DNA from 3 places in the Citrobacter sp. GW821-FHT07H02 genome. Region 1 is predicted to be linked to each of the others. Evidence: predicted binding sites of a transcription regulator. Region 1 holds the regulator's gene; each other region holds the start of a gene.

Region 1 (8,162 bases):
GGCAAGAGCACAGCATCTTTGATAAGTTCGCCCGCGGAAATAAAGAGTCTGCGGTACCGGGCGTTGGGCTGGGTCTGGCGATTTGCCAGGCGATTGTCGAGGTGCACGGCGGTACCATCGCGGCGCAGAATCGACCGCAGGGCGGTGCCTGTTTCCGTGTTACACTGCCACAAGAATCTCCCCCTGAACTTGAAGATTTTCATGAGGATATGTGACAAACGTTCTGATTGTTGAAGATGAGCAGGCTATTCGTCGTTTTCTGCGTACCGCGCTGGAAGGTGACGGACTGCGTGTCTATGAAGCCGATACGCTGCAGCGCGGTTTACTGGAAGCCGCAACGCGAAAACCCGACCTTATCATTCTCGATCTTGGTTTACCGGATGGCGACGGTATTGATTTTATTCGCGATCTGCGCCAGTGGAGCGTTATCCCCGTCATTGTGCTCTCTGCCCGCAGTGAAGAGAGCGACAAAATCGCCGCGCTGGATGCCGGTGCCGATGATTATCTGAGTAAGCCCTTTGGTATTGGCGAACTGCAGGCGCGTTTACGTGTCGCTTTACGTCGCCATTCCGCCAGCCCTTCTCCCGATCCGGTCGTCTGTTTTTCCGACGTGAAGGTGGATCTGACCTCAAGACTTGTGCATCGCGGTGAAGAAGAGATCCACCTGACCCCGATTGAATTTCGCCTGCTGGCGGTGATGTTGAATAACGCGGGTAAAGTGTTAACCCAACGCCAGTTGTTGAATCAGGTTTGGGGACCGAATGCCGTCGAGCATAGCCACTATCTGCGTATTTATATGGGGCATTTACGTCAGAAGCTGGAGCAGGACCCAACCCGTCCTCGTCACTTAATTACCGAGACGGGAATCGGTTATCGGTTTATGCCATGAAAATGGGATGAAAAAAAGGAGCCTTATTGGCTCCTTTCTTCATTCAGGTAATTGTGTGTTTAGGCGTTTTTCAGCACTTCACTGACAATTTCAACGGCTTCTTTCTCGATCTGTTTGCGATGTTCTTCACCGAGGAAACTTTCACAGTAGATCTTGTAAGCGTCTTCCGTACCGGACGGACGCGCAGCAAACCAGCCGTTGTCGGTCATCACTTTCAGACCGCCAATGGATGCGCCGTTGCCCGGAGCTGCCGTCAGACGCGCGGTGATCGGATCGCCCGCAAGCATGCTGGCGCTGACCATTTCCGGAGACAGTTTGGACAATGCCGCTTTCTGAGCGGACGTTGCAGCTGCCTGCAAACGGTTATAGCTCGGCGCGCCAAAGCGAGCCGCCAGTTCGTTGTAGTGTTCCTGCGGGTTTTTACCCGTAACCGCGGTGATTTCCGCCGCCAGCAGACACATGATGATGCCGTCTTTGTCGGTAGACCACGGGGTACCGTCAAAACGCAGGAAAGATGCTCCCGCGCTCTCTTCACCACCGAAGCCGAAGCTGCCGTCGAACAGACCGTCAACAAACCATTTAAAACCTACCGGCACTTCTACCAGTTTACGGCCTAAATCGTTCACCACACGGTCAATCATCGCAGAAGACACCAGCGTTTTACCAACTGCGACATCTTTGCCCCACTGCGGACGATGCTGGAACAGGTAGTTGATGGCAACCGCCAGGTAATGGTTCGGGTTCATCAGCCCTGCTGGCGTGACGATGCCGTGACGGTCATAGTCCGGATCGTTGGCAAACGCCAGATCGAACTTATCACGCAGCGCCAGCAGACCAGCCATCGCACACTCGGAGGAGCAGTCCATACGGATCGCGCCGTCTTTATCCAGGTGCATAAAGCGGAAAGTCTGATCAACCTGATCGTTCACAATGGTCAGGTTGAGTTTGTAATGCTCGGCAATACGCTTCCAGTATTCGATACCGGAGCCGCCCAGCGGATCGACGCCCAACGTCAGGCCCGCTTTTTGAATCGCCGCCATATCGACGATATCCGCCAGCCCTTCAACGAATGGCTGCACCAGATCCTGCTCTTTCACATGACCAGAGGCCATTGCCGCATCCAGTGAAATGCGCTTCACGCCTTTCAGGCCATCCGCGAGCAGCGCGTTAGCCCTGTCTTCCACCACTTTAGTGACGTTGGTATCCGCCGGGCCGCCATTGGGCGGATTGTATTTAATGCCGCCATCTTCCGGCGGGTTGTGGGACGGCGTAATCACGATGCCGTCAGCCAGCGGACCGCCTTTTTTGTTATGGACCAGGATTGCATTCGAAACCGCAGGCGTCGGCGTAAAGCCGTTGTTTTCCTGAACAATGACATCGACACCGTTCGCCGCCAGCACTTCCAGAACGGAAATAAAGGCTGGCTCAGACAGCGCATGAGTATCTTTACCCACATAGCAAGGGCCTGTGATGCCGTTTTTCGCACGCTCTTCCGCAATCGCCTGGGCAATGGCCAGAATGTGCAGTTCATTAAAACTATGACGACCGGCGCTGCCGCGATGCCCGGAAGTCCCGAACTTCACCGCGTGCTCCGCATTCCCTGCTTCCGGTTTCAATACATAGTATTGCGCCGTCAGTTGGGCGACATTAATTAAATCACTCTGTTGCGCAGGCTGACCTGCACGCTTGTGGATTGCCATTGCCTGGTCCTTTTAATGCAACGTTTAGATTGTTCCGCAAACCTTTTCAATCAATTCCGCCGGGAATTGCATTGATTGCATGATGTGTTCAATCATGCTGCATTTACGGCCGGTGTTGGTGTTGGTGATCACCCAATACGGCGTGCCTGGCACGTGTTTCGGCTTGGTTTGATTACCATTTTTCAGCAGAGTCTGCTCGTCTGCCGCAAAGTATACGCGCGTACGACCGTGCAACGATTCCGTCGCCTCAGCAAACGCGTTGTGATCCAGTGAGTAAAGTGTAGACAGTACCAGCATAAAGCGATTTACCGCTTTCTTCTGCTCTGCATATTCATCGGAAAGCAGAAGTTCACGCATGGCGCGCACTTTATCTTTTACGGGGTTGACCGGCTTCGCTTCAACGATAGCGGGTTGCGCTATGCGCACCTCTTTCGCCGCCGGAGTGACAGGCTGTGATGCGGCGGAAAATTTCAACATACGCCGTAAAATGTCGGATGCGCTCTCGCCGATATGCTTGGTGTGGCTGGCAATATAGCTATAGAGTTCATCATCAACTTCAATCGTTTTCATCTTAATCCAGTGCGGTGTCTTATCTGAATACAAGTCGTTGGGATTATAGGGGCAAATCCCAACAGCGGATAGCGTCAAGCCAGGCTGTCTGAAAAACTCGGAGTAAACCGTAGTTGTTGCAGCCCCGTGGCAGAATGGTCAACATAATACCCTAACCCGACAGAGCGAAAAAAAGAACTTTGCCATGAAATTGAACATCCGAGCGCAATCTGCACAAAAGCTGCACAATAATTCTCCCATCGTCCTTGTTCACGGCTTGTTTGGTAGCCTTGATAACCTCGGCATACTGGCGCGCGATCTTGTAGAGGATCACGACATCATCCAGGTTGATATGCGAAACCACGGTCTTTCTCCCCGTTCAACGGAGATGAATTACCCGGCGATGGCGCAGGATCTGCTGGATACTCTGGACGCCGCGAGTATCGAAAAAGCCACCTTTATTGGTCACTCAATGGGCGGAAAAGCCGTTATGGCGCTGACCGCACTGGCACCGGATCGTATTGATCAACTGGTGGCGATTGATATTGCGCCGGTTGACTATCACGTGCGCCGCCACGATGAGATCTTTGCTGCGATCAACGCCGTGACCGAATCTGACGCGCAAACACGCCAGCAGGCGGCAGTCGTCATGCGCCAGCACCTCCAGGAAGAAGGGGTTATCCAGTTCCTGTTAAAGTCGTATGTCGATGGCGAGTGGCGCTTTAACGTGCCCGTATTGTGGGAGCAGTACCCACATATCGTAGGGTGGGAAACCATTCCCGCCTGGGATCATCCGGCGCTGTTTATCCCTGGCGGTAATTCGCCTTACGTCACCGAAGCCTATCGTCACGATTTACTGAGCCAATTTCCTCAGGCCCGGGCGCATGTGATTGCGGGTGCCGGCCATTGGGTGCATGCGGAAAAACCGGATGCCGTGCTGCGCGCGATACGCCGGTATCTGGCGGATAAGGCTAACTGATTAAAAACTCAGCGTCCGCGCGCGATTACGTGCGTGGACGTTGGCGTGCCTCACTCGCTGATGTATGATGGCGCGCTATCCATCCGGGCATACGCCTGGCTGATTGTTTCCCCGAAGTCACCAAAATCATGGCCAAAGAACAAACGGACCGTACGACATTAGATCTGTTCGCGCACGAGCGTCGCCCGGGACGACCCAAAACCAATCCGCTTTCGCGTGATGAACAGCTACGCATTAATAAGCGTAATCAGCTTAAACGCGACAAGGTTCGTGGGCTTAAGCGTGTCGAACTGAAGCTGAATGCTGATGCCGTGGATGCGCTGAATGAACTGGCGGAAGCACGCAATATGAGCCGTAGTGAGCTCATTGAAGAGATGCTGACAAACCAGCTTATCTCGCTGCGTGGCCAGGGGTCTGTCTGAATTTCTGCTCTAAATCATAAATCGTGTAGCACAGAGTGCAGTCCTGCGTGTTTGCTGTTTCCGCATGCCTGACTGATCTGCTATGATTGCCCTTATCCGTGGGCAATACGCCACCACCATTTCAATAAGTTTCAAGAGGTTATTTTACTCATGGCAATCACTGGCATCTTTTTCGGCAGCGACACCGGTAATACCGAAAATATCGCAAAAATGATTCAAAAACAGCTTGGTAAAGACGTTGCCGATGTTCATGACATTGCGAAAAGCAGTAAAGAAGACCTGGAAGGGTATGACATTCTGCTGTTAGGTATTCCAACCTGGTACTACGGTGAAGCACAGTGCGACTGGGATGACTTCTTCCCTACCCTCGAAGACATTGATTTCAATGGTAAACTGGTGGCTCTGTTTGGTTGCGGCGATCAGGAAGACTACGCAGAATACTTCTGCGATGCGCTGGGCACCATCCGCGACATTATCGAACCGCGCGGCGCAACCATCGTAGGCCACTGGCCAACTGCAGGCTATCACTTCGAAGCCTCTAAAGGTCTTGCTGATGACGATCATTTTGTCGGTCTGGCTATCGACGAAGACCGTCAGCCGGAATTGACCGCTGAGCGCGTTGAAAAATGGGTTAAACAGATTTCCGCCGAACTTCATCTCGACGAAATCATCAACGCCTGATTTCGTGCGGCGCAGAAACCATCTGCGCCGCATCAATAGATAAAACCAATCAAAATAATTGCTACAAATTTGTAACTTTCCTGCCCATCCCTGTACAATGTTCGGGTGTTATTCTGGTATTGCACAGTGTGATTGTTGGCAGTACCACGTTTTGATTAATAATATTTGCCCGAGGCTTGCAGTTTTCATTTAGACATGGCAGTTCTATAATGATACGCATTCTCTCAAGTGCAATTTCTGTCACTTCTTTAATGAAGTGAATCGTTTAGCAACAGGACAGATTCCGCATGACTGACAACAATACCGCATTAAAGAAGGCTGGCCTGAAAGTAACGCTTCCTCGTTTAAAAATTCTGGAAGTTCTTCAGGGACCGGATAACCATCACGTCAGTGCGGAAGATTTGTATAAACGTCTGATCGACATGGGTGAAGAAATTGGTCTGGCGACCGTGTATCGCGTGCTGAACCAGTTCGATGACGCCGGTATCGTGACCCGCCACAATTTTGAAGGCGGTAAGTCCGTTTTTGAACTGACTCAACAGCATCATCATGATCATCTTATTTGCCTCGATTGTGGCAAAGTGATTGAGTTCAGCGATGATTCTATCGAAGCGCGTCAACGTGAAATTGCGACTAAGCATGGTATTCGTTTAACCAACCATAGCCTCTATCTTTACGGTCACTGCGCTGAAGGCGATTGCCGCGAAGACGAACACGCGCACGACGCAAAGTAATATGCCCCCAAAGAGCCAACCACGCGGTTGGCTTTTTTATACCCATAAAAAAGACCCGCTATCAAAGCAGGTCTTTTTCCCTTCCGGTAAGTACATTTACTGTACTGTGTTTTTACTGCGAATTTCTTTCCAGATTTTGTCACAATCGGCTTGTACCGCCTGACCATTGCCCGTACGTGTCGCCTGAATACATTGCTGGTAATCCAGTACCCGCACGCTCTCTTCGTTAGCAAACTGCTTATGCTGGTCTTCTTTTTTCAGCACATTTAATACGCTTTGGCAGGCTTCGATTTTTTCCGGTGAACCTTGCGCGGTGTTAATACATGCGCTGTATGCCTCTTTAAGGCGGCTATCTTCCTTAGGTGCAGGAGATTGCGAGCAGGCCACCAGACCTGACGCCATAATGGCGATGAGTAACATTTTTTTCATACAACGGTCCTCAACGATGCGGCAGAGAAATACCCTGCCGCGACTGGCATCAGAAAATAGTGAATGGGGCGATAACCATGAACTTCACGTCACGCTCATCCTGGAAGATGTTGCCATAACCACCGCTCCAGCTCGGGATATTGGAGTGGTTGTCATACTCGGTGAAGTGCAGTTTAAACATGGTGCCTTTGGCACGTCCTTCCTGCATGGTATAAACCGCATCAAGACTGTAGGAGGATTCTTCGATGGTTTTGTTTTTGTCGTAGAACGCATCCGGGTTGCTCTGCCAGGTAGCCGGTTTGGCATCCCAGGCGTAGACGTACGACGCACCCAGCGCCATACCTGGCAGATTCCAGTTCTTCAGGTCATACATCGCGCCGAAGAAGACCGCTTTTTCGCCGTTGGCGTTAAAGTCGGAACGGTTATCCCACCAGACATCCAAACGACCGTTTGAGGAGGCATAGGTCGGCGTCATACGCTGCAAGAAGTAGCCCTGCTGCCCGTCCGCTTTCACCCAGGTTCCTTCCAGACGCAGATCGACCACTTCCGCCACTTTGTAACCGAAAGTCAGTGCCTGCAACCATGCAGTGCCGTCATAGATGTCGTTCACACTGCGATCATCAACTTTATCGCGTGCGCCGTAGAACTGGTAACTGGTGGTAAACGGATTCCCGCCCAGATCGAATTTGTAACTGGCTTTGGCAAAGTACTGATCGACATAGCCCTCAGACTGACCAAAGGCAGCCTCAAGAATAAGATCATTTTTGAAATCGTATTTTGCGCCAACGGAGTGGAGATAATCGACTTTGGTCTTTTTATCAGCCTGGTAGAATTTATCCACTTCAATGTGCCACGGCGCTTTATACTCGTTGGCCCACATGTAGGAGAAGCTCAACGCACCCGCATCGCCATAGTCAAAGTTGGCTCCGGCTTCTGCCCCTTGATAGGTACCCGGCATAAAGCTCCAGTGCGGCGCTAACAGCGTCTGTCCGGTTGGCTGAATATAACCGGCACGTGCCCAGGTCGGGCCATATTTAAATTTTGCAGCGGCTTTATAAAGGCTGACACCACTCTTATCGCCAGAGTAATCTTCGTCATAGCCTTTATTTTTTTTCGAGAATGCAATTTCGTTAGGGTGTCCGCTGTCGTCACTTTCCGCCATTTCAATTGCGGTAAATGCCGCAATATCCAGACCGAACATATCCGCTGCATAACCCGACTGGAAATCCAGGTTGGCGTTCCAGGTCGCGTGTGAAAGGTTGGTTTTGTATTTATCTTCATCCGTGACGTCTTTACGGTCACGCTCACGCTGCCAGTAATAAATGCCGCCTGTTAAGGTCGAATCGTCGATAAAGCCCGCGGCGCTTGCCTGCGGTGCAACCATCCAACCCGACATTGCTGTGATACCGGCGATAGCCAGCGCCAGCGTACTACGTTTGCCACTAAACGTACGCATATGTTAATCCTCTTTGACGTATAAAATGCTGCCGCCAAAGGCGAACAGCTAAAAATAAAAATTAAAAATAGCGCTGAGAAAACCTCATTGACTACAGTGAACAGACTATTTTTCGCGACGCGAATTATCAATCTCTTTCTGTAACCAGTATGTAATAATATGAGCGACCGCACATATTTCATTGCTTTTTGTTACACATTCAGCAAATGCGAAAAATTATCATCAAAATGAAAAATACCGTTGATTTCCATGAAGATGAAAACGGTTACAGCGTTTAATTTAGTCTCGACCTAAATTTCTGAGCCTACTTATCAAAAAATCGT
Region 2 (8,162 bases), on a different contig from region 1:
GAAAGAGTGAATGCCAAAGTAGGAGAGCAGTCCCAGGCCAATGGCACAGAGGTACGCGGAGATCATGTAAACTTCGCCATGCGCGAAATTGATCATGCCGATGATGCCGTAGACCATGGTGTAACCGATGGCAATCAGGCCATACACCGCTCCCAACGTCAGACCGTTGATCATCTGTTGTAAGAAGAAAGCATCCATTTGAAATTCCCGCCAGTGGTAAGGCAACCGGCTAGCACAATCCGGTTGCCTTCAGGGTTGCAATGCCTCACCCGAGAGGGGAGCGAGAAGTCAGAACCGACCTGACGGTATTAGAGTTGGTGGTACTTACCTTTGTCATCCCACTGGTAAACCACGTAATCAGACACTTTTAGATCGCCTTTCTCATCCCAGGATTTGGGGCCCATCACCGTGTCAACGGAGTGTGATTTCAGCCATTCGCCCGCTTTGGCGTTGTCTTTTCCTGCGGCGCCGTAGGCAGCAGCAAGGGCCTGAATTGAGGCATAGGCGTACAGGGTGTAGCCTTCAGGTTCAAAACCGCTGGCGCGGAATTTCTCAATGACCGCTTTGCCTTCCGCAATGGTGCGAGGGTCTTTACCAAAGGTCATCAACACGCCATTGGTATACTGCGCGCCACCGGCAGCCGTCACCATCTCCTCCGTCACCACACAGTCGCCGGAGAAGAATTTCGCCTGTACACCTTGCTCCCGCATTTGACGCACCAACGGACCCGCTTCCGGATGGCAACCGCCAAAGTAGACAACGTCTGGCTTCAGCGCGCCGATTTTGGTCACCAGGGCATTGAAATCTTTTTCACCGCGCGACAGTCCCTCATACAGAACTTCTTTGGTGCCCCGTTTTTGCAGCGCGGCTTTCGTCGCGTCGGCTAAGCCCTGACCGTAGGTATCTTTGTCGTGAATGATGGCGATCTTTTTCGCTTTCAGCACGTCCAGCATGTAGTTTGCCGCCGTGACGCCTTGCTGATCGTCACGACCACACATGCGGAGCATGCCTTTCATTCCGCGTTCGGTAATCAGTGGGTTAGTTGACCCCGGGGTTATCGTCAATACTCCCGCTTCATCATAAACTTCGGAAGATGGCATAGTGGAAGACGAACAGAAATGACCGACCACGGCAGAGACTTTGGATTCATCGACCAGCCGGTTTGCCACCGCGACAGCCTGCTTTGGTTCACAGGCATCGTCGCCCTGCACCAGCACGATTTTCTCACCTTTAATACCGCCTGCCGCATTGATATCCGCCGCCGCCTGCGATGCCCCTTTCCAGTATTGCGCCCCATACGTGGCATTGGGACCGGTAAATGGCCCGGCCACGCCAATCGCGATATCTGCCTGTGCATAAAATGCGGTACTTAAACAACCCATAACGGCAATCTGCAGAGGTAACTTAATCATTTTAATAGACATTTGGATATTCCTCAGTACTGTTCAATACCAGGCGCCGGGAGGCGCGGGGAAAATCATAAACTTCGTCATTTATTGCGTTATCAAGCGGGCCGCGTACGGCTGTCTTTTTTTAAGCAAAAACTCCGCCAGGTTGATAAATATCGACATTGTTTTCTGACAGACGTAGCAATGCGATGTGAAATACGGCGTCGCAATTTCATCAGGTCAGTGTCAATCGTTATCTAAGGAGGTGGTTGCCTTCACGTGGCAGACTGGGATGCGTGGTATCCAAACCGTCCAGAATCTTAAACATAGCTGCAGAAAAGTCAGGCTGCGCACCTTGTCGGTGCAAAAATGCGGAGAGGATCACTTGAACGATGCGCAAGGCTCAGGAAGGCAGGGCTTCTGATCTCCCCGTTTTGTTTAGAAAAATCCCCGTCCACCCTGTAAGATGAGCCCTGGCAAGCGTATTTCACTGAGGATGAGCGTTATGAACACGGGACCATTGAACGAAAGCGAACTGGAGTGGCTGGATGATGTACTGACAAAGTACAACACCGAACACGCGATTCTGGATGTGTCAGAGCTGGATGGTCTGCTGACGGCGGTACTCAGTTCTCCACGTGAGATTGAGCCGGAGCAGTGGCTGGTGGCAGTATGGGGCGGGCCGCAATATGTGCCGCGCTGGTCATCGGAAAAAGAGATGACGCGCTTTATGAATCTTGCGTTCCAGCATATGGCTGATACCGCCGACAGGCTGAACGAGTTTCCGGAGCAGTTTGAACCTTTATTTGGCCTGCGCGAAATTGAAGGCCATGAGCTGACGATTGTCGAAGAGTGGTGCTTTGGCTATATGCGCGGTGTGGCGCTTTCTGACTGGTCAGCGTTGCCAGACTCGCTGAAACCAGCGCTGGAGGCAATTGCGTTGCACGGTACGGAAGAGAACTTTGCCGTGGTAGAGAAGATGACGCCAGAGGCATTTGAAGAAAGCGTAGAGGCTATCCGGATGGCGGCGCTGGATCTTCACGCCTGGTGGATGGCGCATCCGCAAGAAACTCCGTTGCAGGTACCAGTAAAAGTGGACGCCAAACCCGGCCGTAACGATCCCTGTCCTTGCGGCAGCGGCAAAAAGTATAAGCAGTGCTGTCTGCATTAATAGTACGTTAAGCTCGGATGGCGCTTAAACCGCAGTTTAAGCGCCATCTTCTGCATTCAACCTGGTTCGGGCAGCAGTCCCGCTGCGATAGAGAACTGAACTCCGATCACCACAATCCCGCAAAGAAACACCAGACCTAACGCCAGTGAACCGCCTTTAACGCGATATCCCGCCTGAGGATTATGCTTTCGGCTTTGCCATGTCAGCAACGAAGGGATCAGCAACGCCAGTACCGCCAGCGCTACACCGGCATACCCCAGAGCCATAACAAATCCGCGCGGATAGAAGAGGGCAAACGCCAGCGGCGGCAAAAAGGTAATTGCGCCAGTTTGCAGGCGTCCGGCAGCGGTATTGCGACGCTGGAACAGATCCGCCAGGTAATCAAATAATCCCAGCGCCACGCCGAGGAACGAGGTCGCCAGCGCCAGATCGGCGAACAGGTGCACCGCCAGCTCAACGTGAGGTGAGGCGACCACTTCCCGTAACGCCTGAAGCAGACCGTTTAATCCGGCGTGATCGGCCAGCAGCCCCATAAACGTTGAGGAGTCGATGCTGCCGAGGGTCGCAAGCTGCCAGAAAATATAGGCGATCAGCGGGATTGCGCTGCCGGTGATAAACACCCAGCGTAATTTACGAATATTGCCGTCCATATAGCTGACAATGCTGGGCACGCTACCGTGAAAACCAAACGAGGTGAAAATCACCGGAATGGCGGACCACGCCAGCCCTTGCTGCAACGGCAGGGTAAGAAGATTGATTTTGTGGATGTGCGGCATCAGCAACGCCAGCATCACCACCAGGAAGATAATTTTGGCGCTGAACAGAAAACGGTTGAACAGATCGACAAGCGACGTTCCAACGCAAACCACGCCACCGGCAACAAAGGTGAACAGCAGTACGCCAGCGGCGGGCGACATTTCGCTGCCAGTCCAGTCGTTGATACTGGAGGCGAGCAACTCACCGGCACCGCTAATGTAGGCTGCGGTCAGGGCATACATTAAAAACATCATGCTAAACCCGGTCACCCACTGACCGTAGCGTCCCAGATACCGTTTTGCCAGTGTACCCAGCCCCGTATCTGCCGGAACATGTTGATACACTTCGAGAAGTAACAGCGCGGTGTAACACATCAGCGCCCACAGCCCAATCAATAACGCCAGCGTGACGCTGAAACCCACACCCGCTGCCGCCAGCGGCATGGCCAGCATACCTGCACCGATTGTGGTTCCCGCCACGATAAAAACACTTCCCAGAGTTCTATTCTTCACGCTTTCCTCTGTCCCAGAGATAATCAATAGTGGTATCTGCGGCGCAGGGTAAGGCATTACGCGATTTTCGTCAAATCGTCGTTACAATGAGTGTTAAGTTTTGTTTACGGTTTTTATAAGTGTGGTTGGCCCCGCATCATGCCGGTGGCCGAAGGATGTAAACCTGCGTTAGCGCAAAGCAGATAATGCGGCTTCATCTTAGGCTAGGCGCTTTATTGAGGAGGATGTATGGATTCTATTCACGGCCACGACGTGCTTAACATGATGATTGCATCAGGCGAGCAATACACCCACGCCAGTCTTGAGGCAGCGATCGTTAAGCGGTTTGGTGCGCAGGCACGTTTTCATACCTGTTCAGCAGCAGAGATGACGGCGGCAGAGCTGGTGGCTTTTCTGGCGGCGAAGGGGAAATTTATTGCGAAGGATGACGGTTTTACGACGCACGAAAGCAAGATCTGCCGTCATTAAAAGAGTCCGGTGAAGTGGGCAGAAAACCCGCTTCACCGAAGCGAAATTAATTCTGTGTATCCAGCGTCGACAGTTCTTTGTCGATGAAGTAAAGACCTTCACCGCTTTTACCTGCCAGCGTTAATTTATCAATGACCGATTTAAATAACTTCTCTTCTTCATGCTGTTCAGCCACGTACCACTGCAGGAAGTTAAAGGTCGGATAATCCTGGTTGGTCATCGCCGCGTGAGCCAGTTCGTTAATTTTCAGGGTGATCAATTGCTCGTGTTCGTACGTAACACGGAACAGTTCATCCAGTGACGCATATTCAGCGAAAGGAGACGCGACGGTATTAATACGCGGCAGGCTGCCGGTATCGGTCAGATAATCGAACAGACGCTGCATATGCGTCATCTCTTCCTGAGCGTGACGGCGCAGGAACGCGGCGGCACCTTCAAAGCTGTTATAGCTGCACCACGCACTCATTTGCTGATAGAGCAGAGACGAATATAACTCGAGGTTCATCTGTTCATTCAGTTTTTCGATCATTTCTGTTTTCAGCATTGTTCTGCTCCACACATGTTAATGATATGTCGATGTGGCGCCACTATAATTTGTTATTTAATTATTTGCAAAAGGTAAAATAATAAAATCAATTATTAAAAATGCGAATGGGAATAAAACGCATTAACGCTCTTAAATTAAAAATAAAGACACGCTGAAATAATAAAAGGCCAGTCATTAATAAATAAACTGACCTCAACGTTTAATAATAGCCAGGTGTCGTCGAGGGGATCGCCACACCCTGGCACTGGTACGATAAGGTTATTTTCGTATTCAGACACAGAGAACCCGCATAAACACTGCAGGTGGGGACAGGCTGGCCAAATCCGACGGCGTTCGCGTAGCCCATTTGCTGACATTCACGCGTGGCGGTACCTTTGGCGACATAGTCGTCAGTACTTGCCGTTTGCAGCATCGCCTGATTCCAGGTGAGGCGAACAATCCCACTGGTTGCGTTGGCTTCGCTGACGTTTGCTTGGCGGGTGATGGTGCATCCCGCCAACATTAACAGCGAGAGGGCAAGAAAAAGGCTCTTCATGATATCGCTCTGAAAATTCGGTGATACGCTATCCTACCTGATACACCCTCGGTCCAATGGCTTGAATAGCCTGAGGATCACCCATGTTTAATGGCAACGACCGGGCGCAATGTACAAAAAATGCTCCACAGGCAGATAAAACGTGAGCCTGTTTTTGTTTTTTAAAACCATCTTTCATTAAATTTGAAAATACATTCATCACATAGTAATGTGGCGTCAATTTCACAGACTCACGTCGGGATTTATCGCGACGCATTCAGGAGATACAGTATGAAAATTGCACTGATGATGGAAAACAGCCAGGCAAGCAAAAATGCCATCATTCATAACGAACTCAAGGCCGTTGCGGATGAGAAGGGATTTCCCGTCTTTAACGTGGGCATGAGCGATGAGAATGACCATCATCTGACCTATATTCATCTGGGCATTATGGCCAGTATTCTGCTCAATGCTAAAGCGGTTGATTTTGTCGTGACCGGCTGCGGCACGGGTCAAGGGGCGCTGATGTCCCTGAATATCCATCCGGGCGTGATTTGCGGATACTGTATCGATCCGGCTGATGCGTTTCTGTTTGCCCAGATCAACAACGGTAATGCGCTTTCTCTGCCATTCGCGAAAGGTTTTGGCTGGGGTGCCGAGCTGAACGTTCGCTTCATCTTTGAAAAAGCGTTCACGGGTCGTAACGGCGAAGGCTACCCGCCGGAGCGTAAAGAGCCGCAGGTTCGCAACGCGGGCATTCTGAACCAGGTGAAAGCGGCCGTTGTAAAAGAGAACTATCTGGATACGTTGCGTGCTATCGATCCTGAGTTGGTGAAAACCGCTGTGTCGGGTCCGCGTTTCCAGCAGTGTCTTTTCGAAAATGGCCAGGACAAAGCGATCGAAGCGTTTGTACGCGAAATCCTGGCGTAAGGTTCTTGATGGCATAGGGCCGGACAGCGCAACGCTTACCGGCCTGAAAGATGCCGCATGTCAGCCCGGCCAGCGTTGAGCGACCGGGCGACAGTAATGTGTTTTTGTTCGATTCCGTACTTCCTCTATTGCTGGCTTTAACTTCTGCGTAGCAAGCACCCTGCCAGACCCCATCTTTTGCTGTCGATGATGGTTCTTATCAAAAAAATCTATAAAAATTTACCAAAACATGCAATGAGATAACATTATGATTTTTATGCTAAAAACATAATAATTGAAAGAATTTGCACATTTTTATGTGTGATCTGCGTCACATAAATATTGATTTTTGTGACGGATGTTATATTATATTGCTCGTAGACAATAAACCTGAACAACAATCAAACGGAGCAATGCTATGAAACTGCGCAAAATTCTGAAAAGCATGTTCGAAAATTATTGCAAAACATTCAAAGATGTACCGCCAGGCGGTATGTTCTGATAAAAAAACCTGCTACGGCAGGTTTTTTTATACCTGTATTTTTGCTGCGTTTACGCTGCTATCGTTTCTGCTCCTGAATAGGTACTATGACGACCTTTCTATAAGGAGCTCACTATGTCCCAAACACTGAACGCCGATCAGGAACTGGTCTCTGACGTTGTTGCCTGCCAACTGGTTCTCAAACAAATTCTGGACGTTCTTGACGTGATCGCCCCCGTCGAAGTTCGCGAGAAAATGGCTACCCAACTGAAAAACATCGATTTTTCAAGCCATCCTGCCGCAGCCGATCCCGTGACGATGCGCGCTATTCAGAAAGCTATCGCCTTGATCGAGCTGAAATTCACGCCGCAGGGCGAAGCTCACTAATTTAATCAATGTATTAGCTTTTTGAAGCATGCTTATTACGCCTCCTGCATCAGGGGGCGTAATCGTTTCTGAATCATTGGGGGAGTCGGCAATGCGACGGTTGCCCGGCCTGCGGTAGATATTCTTGCAGGCCAGACTGGGGGGTTATGGCGTTATCCGACGCTATACCGCCATTAGTGGTGCTGGTGGTTAACGACGTTGAGTAAGTGCTTGTCTGTTTGCGCCATGCACAGACCTGCGCGTTTGGCGCTGCAAACTTCATCGAAGATCGCTTGTAATAGCACGCCATCCTGCTGCTGTTCTTTTTTCAGATCGTGGAGAAAATCAAGCGTGAGGTCGTCATTCAACGCTTTTGCTTCGCGGGTTAAACTCGACAGGGTGCTGGAGCGCTGTTGATAATCGTCTAAGGTTTTCTGAAATAATTCTTCAAGTGACGTTAACTCATCGCCGGGAATATCAATCGCTTTAACAATGGGGTTAGCGCCTGCGCTCTTCATAAAATTAAACATGCGCATCATTTGGGTGATGTTGCTTTGCGCCTGAGTGCGAAGAAACATCGCTGTACCCGTCAAACTGTTATCCGCACACCACTCGCTCAGGCGAAGGTAAAGATTGGATGCGTAAAACTCAAGATTCATCTGGGCGTTGAGCTTGTGAGCCATTTCTACTGCAGCCATGTCAATATCCTTATTTCCAGAAAAGGGGCTGTGCGTAACCAGCATCAGCGCAGCAGGCTGCTGCCACACTTAACATCTACGCACAAGTGATACTGTTAGCAGAATAAATCCGTTCTGCCGGTCCTTTATGTGATCACGTAGTCATTTCCGTTGATGATCGAAATAAGCATACCGCCTGTATGGATATAAGAAAATCCTTATAATGAAATGTTTAAAGTTTTTTACATATTTTTCTTAAATATCGGTTGTGAACCAGGAATTTTAGAAATTATGTCTCGTCAGTGCAACGTCATGATTTAACGTTGATTAAAGTATCGATAGATGTTTGAAGCATTGTTTTAAATGACGGAGT
Region 3 (8,162 bases), on a different contig from region 1:
GCCATCATCCCGGTTAATCCGGAGGTGATAAGAACCCCGACGGTGGCCAGCGATAAGGCTGGTCCCAGCGCGACGCGAAAAGAGCTGGCCTGCGTGCGCATGCCGCCATCCAGCAAAATGATCGCCAGCGCAAGGTTACTCACCATGTAAGCGAACGGGTAGTTATCAAAGGGGATACCGCCCACGCCGTCCACGCCCGCGAGCATACCGATAGCGAGAAAAATAACCAGAATAGGGATGCCGAGGCGGGATGAGAATGAACTTAATAAAATACTGCAGGTTACGAGGACTGAACCCAAAATAAACAGACTAATGATTGCTGCGGCATCCAACGTTCGGTTACTCCTGAATTACGCTGTTTCTTAATAATAAACCCTAACACAAAAACGACAGAAACAGCGTGTTGCTGAAAGCCTGAAGGGTCAGGCTCTGCACTTTCGGACCGGTTTTTTTACGATTTGAGTACGGGGTGACCCGATATCGTGAGTTGGGTAGTTTCTTTTGTATTTTTCAGCACCGCATGTGCGCCTAATGGCAGCGTTACGGTGCGTTGCTCATGACCAAAATCCAGGCCAGTAATCAGCGGCACAGACAGACGTGAGCGCAAAAAGGCGTAAACCGCGTCGAGATCGTAACCCGCATCATACTCGTTTGGCGTACTGCCGCTAAAGCTGCCCAGTACAATCGCGTTTTGCCGGTTTAAAATACCGGCATCAAGCAGTTGCAACAGCATACGCTCAACGCGGAAAGGATGCTCATTAATGTCTTCCAGCACCAGTATGCCGTTTTCAATTTTCGGCATCCACGGTGTGCCGATGAGCGAAATCAGCATCGCCAGATTGCCGCCCCACAGCGTCCCTTCGGTCTGACAGGCTGGCCCCTGACCTTGCCACTCCACGGTATATTGCGCGTTGCGTAGCGCGAGCCAGAAATGGTATTCCGTGAAGGCGTTCATTTCTTCAGCGCCAAAGTTAGCCGCCAGCATTGGGCCGCTAAAGGTGATGACGTTACCCTGGGCGAGTAAACCGGACTGAATGGCGGTAAAGTCGCTGTGCCCGCAGATCAGTAACGGGTTGTGCTGTTGTCGGGCCGTCAGGGCCTGCCAGTCAATGTTCTCCAGCAAACGGCTGGCGCCGTAACCGCCACGCACCGGCATCACAATGGTATCGGCCGTGGTCAGGCTGGCGAGGGAATTCACGTCAGCCAGGCGTTCTGCTTCCGTTCCGGCAAAGCGCTGTTCACGGCGATGGATGACCGAGGCGTTATTCACCTGATGCCCCGTTTCCCTAAGACGCGTAAGCCCGCGTAATGCGGCTTGTTGGTTGATGCAGTAGCCCGATGGAGCAATTAAATGAAACAAAGACATGGCAATTCCTTGCTGACAATAGAATGCAAATGTATATCATGCCGCATATATTAGAACGTTTTGCCGGGTAGTGCCTTGCTTATCCGGCCTGCTGAAGTTTCAGCGCAACGTTGTGTTGTTGTCACCTCAACGATGGATTCCGGCTAAAAGGATAGACGAAGTGAAATTGAGATGGTTTGCTTTTTTAATCGTGTTACTGGCGGGTTGTAGTTCAAAGCAGGATTATAAAAATCCGCCCTGGAATGCGGAAGTTCCGGTCAAACGCGCGATGCAATGGATGCCAATCAGCGAAAAAGCCGGTGCGGCCTGGGGCGTGGATCCTCAACTGATCACCGCGATTATCGCGATTGAATCCGGCGGTAACCCCAATGCGGTCAGTAAATCGAATGCCGTAGGATTGATGCAGTTGAAAGCTTCTACTTCCGGACGGGATGTCTATCGCCGGATGGGGTGGAGCGGCGAGCCGTCGACCAGCGAGTTGAAAAACCCGGAACGTAATATCTCCATGGGCGCCGCCTATCTGAGCATTCTGGAAAACGGTCCGCTGGCCGGCATCGAAGATCCGCAGGTGATGCAATATGCGCTGGTGGTTTCCTACGCGAACGGGGCTGGCGCGCTACTGCGTACCTTCTCCTCTGACAGGAAAAAAGCGATCAGCAAGATCAACGATCTTGATCCTGATGAGTTTATCGAACATGTTGCCGATAACCATCCTGCGCCACAGGCACCGCGCTATATCTGGAAACTTCAGCAAGCGCTGAATGCCATGTAACCGGGGTTGATGTTACTCGCGCACTTTATTCGCTTTTTCCCGCGCTTCGCGCTCCAGCGAAAAGATAATCCGCTGTAATTGCCGCTCCACCGCCGGGCTGACGTTAAGAAAACGCAGACTCAGGCGGGGAGTGGTGATCGTTTCATTTTTCCCGTCGATCACTTTACGCTCGCTAATCGAGATGAGCTGCGCGTCAAAATGGAAAATTCCCCATTCGCCCATGTTGAGTTCAATCTGAGAAAACCGCATTCCCTCCTTCAACCCTTCGGGTTTGGCGCCTTCCAGCAATGCGCCCATGCCCCCGAGAGAGAGATCGAATAAGCGAAAACGCAGCGTGCTGTTGTCCGGCATTTTTGCTGAGCAGACGTAGGGAGGATGCAGCGGGGCGCAGATACGGAAATATTCGCGTCGTTGTACGAACCACAGGGTGGGCGGTAGCGCAGTGATAAACGCCGGAAGCTGCTGGTATTCACCGCTCTGCAACTGCGGTAGCGTAAATTCGACTTTCGCGCCCTGCGTTTCGGCGGTAATGGTTATTTGTCTGGCGCGCTGAGCCGCAAGGTTTTCATTCTCCTGACTGCCGAAATCCATCACCAGACTCTCCGGGCTGACCGCGAGAATTTTGCTGATGAACTGGCCTCCTGACCATGAAATGCGTAACGGAACCTGATTCTTATTGAGGTCACGAAGAACGCCTAACACCGCCAATGGATTTTGTTTCAGGAACTGCTCATGGTAATGACTCACGCCTAATGACTCCTGGATACCTGACAGACTGTCGTCAGTTATCGGCATTGCGCGACAGAACTTAATACAAATGGGTGAAATTTTTTTTCAAACTGAACGAATTAAGGCGGCGTCCAAAAGCGCAGAATCGTGGCTTGCCTATACTTAGGGTGCGAGTGCAAGAACGTCTTGCGCATGCGTTCACTGGAAAGAGGGCCTGAAAATGGGAATTATTGCCTGGATTGTTTTTGGTCTGATTGCAGGTGTTATCGCCAAACTGATCATGCCGGGCCGTGATGGTGGAGGTTTTTTCCTGACCTGCATTCTCGGTATCGTGGGTGCAGTTGTCGGTGGATGGTTGGCGACCATGTTTGGCATTGGCGGCAGTATCAGTGGATTCAATTTGAATAGTTTCCTGGTGGCCGTCGTTGGTGCGATTCTTGTGCTGGGCGTCTTTCGACTCCTGCGGCGAAATTAACAGAACGGCTCCTGCGGGGGCCGTTTTTCTTTCTGCAGGTTCCGTAACCGCAGGAATGTAAAGGGGAAGGGATAGCTTGATTTGTTAATGAAAATGCGAATAATTGTCGTTCCATTTCTCATGTAATAATTCACCCATGAAAACCACCCATTGTTTTACGTTGCGCGCGCTCTCTGGATGTATCACCCTGGCACTGACACTCCCGTCTTATGCCGAAGAATCAACCATTGTCGTGACGGCCGCCGGTCAGGAGAGTCTGCTGCCCGCCTGGACCAACAGCGCCACCAAGTCGGCCGTGCCGGAAAGCAAAACGCCGCAGGTCATTAACACCATCGACAGTAAAGAGATCGAACAGCGTCATGCGAACTCAGTGAATGAGATCCTACGCTACGCACCGGGCGTTTCTACGGAGGTGCGGGGCAGTACTTCGTACATGAGCGAGTACAAAATTCGTGGCTTTACGGTCGAGCAGGAGTACTACAACGGCTTACAACTCCCCTATAACGTGACCGGCAATACCAAAGCGCGGATCGATCCCCTGATGATTGAAAGCGTGGATATTCTGAAAGGTCCGGCATCGGTGCTTTATGGGAATGGATCGCCTGGTGGGCTGGTTAACATCCAGGGGAAAAAGCCGCAAGCGGAACAAAAAACGGAAATGGGCTTTACGACCGGGACCCGCAATCTGAAAGAGGGTTATCTGGATTCGACAGGGCAAATCAGCGACAGCGACTGGAATTACCGTCTGCTGGGCAAAGCCACGGAAGGCGACGATCAGCCGCACACCACCCGTTATGAAAACTATCTGGTGGCGCCCTCTGTCACCTGGCAGCCGGATAATAAAACACGGCTGACCATCGATGCGCTGGCGCAGAACACGCCGTCGTTGTCACCTTCCAACCCGCTGCCCATTGCCTATTTGCGCTCAGGGTATGCCGATTCCCGTGACTATGCCGGGGACGAGTGGAGCGGTTTCAAACAGCGGCAATGGATGCTGGGGTACAGTTTTGAACACCAGTTTGACAGCGGCTGGGGCTTTACGCAGAAAGCCCGCTATTTTGATGTCGATACCCATCAGCGCAGCGTCTACTCAACCGGGAATGGCACGAATCCGGTGTGGGAGTTAAACCGTTTTGCCTACACCACCGATGAAGATCTGAAGAGCTTTAATATTGACAACCAGGTGACCAAAACCCTTGAGCTGGGTGACTGGAAACACCATTTGCTGGCGGGTTTTGACTACCAAAAACTCGATAGCCATTACTTGTATCGTTACGCCAGCAACACGCCGGGGATCGATATGCGCGATCCGAACTACCATCAAATTCACAGCGATGAACTCGGGCTTTATACCGCGCAGAAAAACCGTCTCTCCTACCAGCAGAATGGTTACTATTTGCAGGATCAGGTGGAATTTGGCGGGCTGAATCTGTTGGCGAGCGTGCGGTACGACGACTACCGCTCCACCACCACGGATGATATGCAAAATGGCGAGAAAACATGGATCTCGCAGGATCGCGTAACCAAACGTCTGGGCGCGCTGTACGCCTTCGAAAATGGTATCTCCCCGTTCATCAGCTACTCCGAAGGCTTTAAGCCGATTTCGCCACAAGGTACATTGACGGCAAAGGATGTAAAGCCGACCACCAGCAAGCAGGTTGAGGGCGGGGTGAAATACCTGCTGGCAGAATATGCCACCACCTTTACCGCCTCGGTGTTCAACATTCGCCAGAAAAATGTCCTCTCCGCCACGCCAACCTGGGATTACCGTCAGACCGGCGAGATAGAGTCGAAAGGGGCAGAGGTGTCTGTCGTGAGCCGCCCGGCGGATAACATCACGCTGATCGCCAACTACGCCTATACCCATGCCATCAATACCGAAGATGAGACGTACGAAGGTAAACGCCCGACGCAGGTACCCGAAAACGCGTTTAACCTGTGGGGCGACTACACCTTTGATGAGACGGTTCTGCGAGGGCTGACCATTGGCACCGGGGCACGTTATACCGGGCCGATGGAGATCTCGCCGGATAATAAAGGGGGTAAGCTTGGCGGCACCACGCAGTACGACATGGCCGTGTCGTATCGTCTGGGAGAAGCGTTGCCGTCGCTGACTGGCGTCACGTTGAAAGCCAGCGCGCAGAACATCACCAACAAAGAGACCTTCAGCTGTTATGACAGCACCAACTGCTGGATCGGTCGCGATCGCACGGTGCAGGTCGGTGCGAGCTACAGTTTCTGATAAAAATGACCCGGAAGAACGCCGGGTCATTTCATCCTGTTTACGGAGTAGAGGGCGTGGTCTGTTTTTGTGGCGCAGGCTGCGCGGTCTCTGTCGGCGTGGGGCGCGTAGCGGGTACGTTGTCGCACGGTTTTTCTTTCGGGCAAATCAGATCGAGCATTTTCAGGGTTACGCCGTTAGTCCAGCCAAACCCATCCTGCAGCGGATACTCGCCACCGCCGCCGCCCGTCCCGGTGCTGCTGACATCATACTTCTCGACCAGCTTTTTCTCGCGCTCCCAGGTGTGTTGAACATTGGTCAGAAAACGCCAGCTGACCTCCATGGCAACCGTATCCTGACCATAATTTTGTAACCCTTCGGTCGCGACCCACTGTAACGGCGCCCAGCCATTGGGGGCATCCCACTGCTGTCCGCTTTTCACCGAGGTCGTGGCAAGGCCGCCAGGTTGCAGTAAATGCGCCTGAGTTGCCGCCGCCACTTTGCTGGCCCGATCGTTTGCCGCGGCATTCACATACAGCGGGAACAGCGTCGCCGCCGTCAGTTGATTACGGACTTTCTTGCTCTTCAGATCGTAGTCAGCGTACCACCCCTCTTTGGTATTCCACAGATGGTCCTCGATTCCTTTTTGTCTCGCGCTGGCGAGGGTTTCGTACTGGCTGGCTTTGGCATCGTCGCCTGCGGCTTTACTGGCACGGGCGAGAATTTTTTCCATTTTATACAGCAGCGCATTGAGGTCGACAGGGACGATACTGGTAGTACGGGTGGTACTGAGTTGTTGCGGATCATCCATCCAGCGTGAGCTAAAATCCCAGCCGGAGGCGGCCGCCGATCGCAGGTCGCGATAAATTTCCGTGGCCGGGCGATTCGGATTGCTCTTCGCGGTGGCGATATCTTCTACCCAGGATTCCGGACGTGGCGTGTCACGCTCATCCCAGTAACGGTTCAACACCGTGCCATCGTCGAGTTTGACCACCCGCTTATGTTGTTGCCCTGGCTGAAGAGATTCTGCCCCCTCCATCCACCAGGCATACTCTTTTTGCAACTGCGGCAGATATTTTTTCAGGGCGTCATCGCCCTCATGTTGCGCCAGCAACTCCACCATAAACGCGAAGAAGGGGGGCTGTGAACGGCTTAAATAATAGCTGCGGTTGCCGTTGGGAATATGGCCCCAACTGTCAATCTCGTAGCCGAAATTGGCGACCATATTCGCGACTTTATCCCAGTGGTCACTTTCAGCCAGTCCCAGCATCGTGAAATAGCTATCCCAGTAATAGATCTCCCGAAAACGTCCGCCGGGCACGACATAAGGCTCAGGCAGCGGCAGCAAAGAGTCCCATTTCCCCGCGCTTTTTGTCGAACGGGTCAATACCGGCCACAGCCCGTCAATATGTTCACGCAGCGATTGTCCGTCCGGAGGAACGTATTTTTCCCCCTCTTTGGGCAGCGTAAAATTCACGTCGACAAAATGGCGTAGATCGAAGCCAGACTGACTTTTTTGCATTCGATAATCGGCAAGGATCGTCAGGGGATCGCTATTGGGAACGGCGTCGGCAAACGTCTTCTGGTCGGGGAACAGTTTGGCGGTCTGCACATCATTAAATAGCGGTCCCAGCAGAATATCCGGGGGTTGCGGCAGACTGTCATTGGATTCTTCCGCATGTACAGACAACGAGGCGAGCGTCAGAAACGTCCCGGTCAGAGCCAGTTTAATCATGAAAGACAATACGCCTGGTTGGCGAATAGCTGGGGTTATCATTGAGGTTCCTCCTTAGCGGTGTGCCTGAGTTAACGGCATTTACCTTGAGAAAACCTTAGTCCACGATTGCCCTCTGCGCGTGATTGAACCGACATTTTGGGAACTCACGGGCATTTCTCGCCGTAGGGCATGACATGAATAGCGCGGCCTTTTTCGGGCAGGGACGCGCTATTTATGGGTTTACTCTGGGCGGAGAATGCGGCGGTTGGCGAGATCCAGCGTTACCGTTTCTCCGGTCTTCAGCGTACTGACAGACTCGCCCTGCTGACAAAGCCAGCCGATGCCCATCTCACGGGCGATGAGCGCGGAGTGTGACATCTCTCTGCCAGCACTCAGGCCAATCCCTTTCACGAATTGCGGGTCGAGCAGTAACACGGTGGACGGGAAAATATTGTCCGTGAGCACGACAGTCGGGCGAGTGAAGAGGGGCATTTGCGCCTTTATGCCACTCAGATGCCGAAGCGTACGGTGGAGCAGATCGTCGATGTCGATGTAGCGCGCCTGCAAATAGGCATCGTCGAGATGTTGATACTGTTCTCGGAGGTCGTTCAGTACACTTTGCCACGCCGCTTCTGCGCTGTAGTGTTGATGGAGAATGAATGCGCTGGCCATGTCATACAGTTCCGGGTCGTCCAGCAACGTGTGGTGCCCGGAGAAAATAGCGGCCAGGTCAGCGGAGTATTTTTCTTCCGCCAGCGCCGTCAATGCGCTGAGGTCGTCAAGCGTAAGCCGGATGGCGGCGCGAAGACGCTGCTGTTCATACTGCACAGAGTCGGTCGTGCTACTGGCGAAGTCTGGCAGGTCGGGGGAATAGCAAAACGC

Evidence for each region. The regulator Fur, encoded in region 1, represses iron uptake genes when iron is present. The targets are predictions, from matches to a motif close to ATAATAATGAGAACNACTATCAA.
Region 2: ftnA (non-heme ferritin) is a predicted target of Fur. The motif match lies at 4,916-4,938, and genes of this name have one in related genera.
Region 3: AC07NP_RS06220 (TonB-dependent siderophore receptor) is a predicted target of Fur. The motif match lies at 3,430-3,452, and genes of this name have one in related genera.

The regions. Positions count from the first base shown of each region.
Region 1 is NZ_JBWKPZ010000001.1:326,362-334,523, reverse strand. It holds gene kdpD (two-component system sensor histidine kinase KdpD) at 1-215, shown strand, start outside; gene kdpE (two-component system response regulator KdpE) at 212-889, shown strand; gene pgm (phosphoglucomutase (alpha-D-glucose-1,6-bisphosphate-dependent)) at 949-2,589, opposite strand; gene seqA (replication initiation negative regulator SeqA) at 2,614-3,159, opposite strand; gene ybfF (esterase) at 3,344-4,117, shown strand; gene ybfE (LexA regulated protein) at 4,246-4,539, shown strand; gene fldA (flavodoxin FldA) at 4,690-5,220, shown strand; partial or broken gene AC07NP_RS01510 (fur leader peptide) at 5,430-5,515, shown strand; gene fur (ferric iron uptake transcriptional regulator) at 5,508-5,954, shown strand; gene AC07NP_RS01500 (ChiQ/YbfN family lipoprotein) at 6,051-6,383, opposite strand; gene chiP (chitoporin ChiP) at 6,433-7,839, opposite strand.
Region 2 is NZ_JBWKPZ010000018.1:13,562-21,723, reverse strand. It holds gene AC07NP_RS16745 (ABC transporter permease subunit) at 1-198, opposite strand, end outside; gene AC07NP_RS16740 (branched-chain amino acid ABC transporter substrate-binding protein) at 309-1,382, opposite strand; gene AC07NP_RS16735 (YecA/YgfB family protein) at 1,894-2,559, shown strand; gene tyrP (tyrosine transporter TyrP) at 2,616-3,827, opposite strand; gene AC07NP_RS16725 (YecH family metal-binding protein) at 4,056-4,295, shown strand; gene ftnA (non-heme ferritin) at 4,342-4,839, opposite strand; gene yecR (YecR family lipoprotein) at 5,042-5,377, opposite strand; gene AC07NP_RS16710 (RpiB/LacA/LacB family sugar-phosphate isomerase) at 5,648-6,286, shown strand; gene azuC (stress response protein AzuC) at 6,684-6,767, shown strand; gene AC07NP_RS16700 (DUF2766 family protein) at 6,882-7,133, shown strand; gene AC07NP_RS16695 (non-heme ferritin-like protein) at 7,307-7,810, opposite strand.
Region 3 is NZ_JBWKPZ010000003.1:199,931-208,092, reverse strand. It holds gene AC07NP_RS06245 (potassium/proton antiporter) at 1-332, opposite strand, end outside; gene ldcA (muramoyltetrapeptide carboxypeptidase) at 452-1,366, opposite strand; gene emtA (membrane-bound lytic murein transglycosylase EmtA) at 1,527-2,138, shown strand; gene ycgR (flagellar brake protein YcgR) at 2,151-2,885, opposite strand; gene AC07NP_RS06225 (GlsB/YeaQ/YmgE family stress response membrane protein) at 3,088-3,342, shown strand; gene AC07NP_RS06220 (TonB-dependent siderophore receptor) at 3,479-5,584, shown strand; gene AC07NP_RS06215 (alpha,alpha-trehalase) at 5,625-7,340, opposite strand; gene dhaM (dihydroxyacetone kinase phosphoryl donor subunit DhaM) at 7,521-8,162, opposite strand, start outside.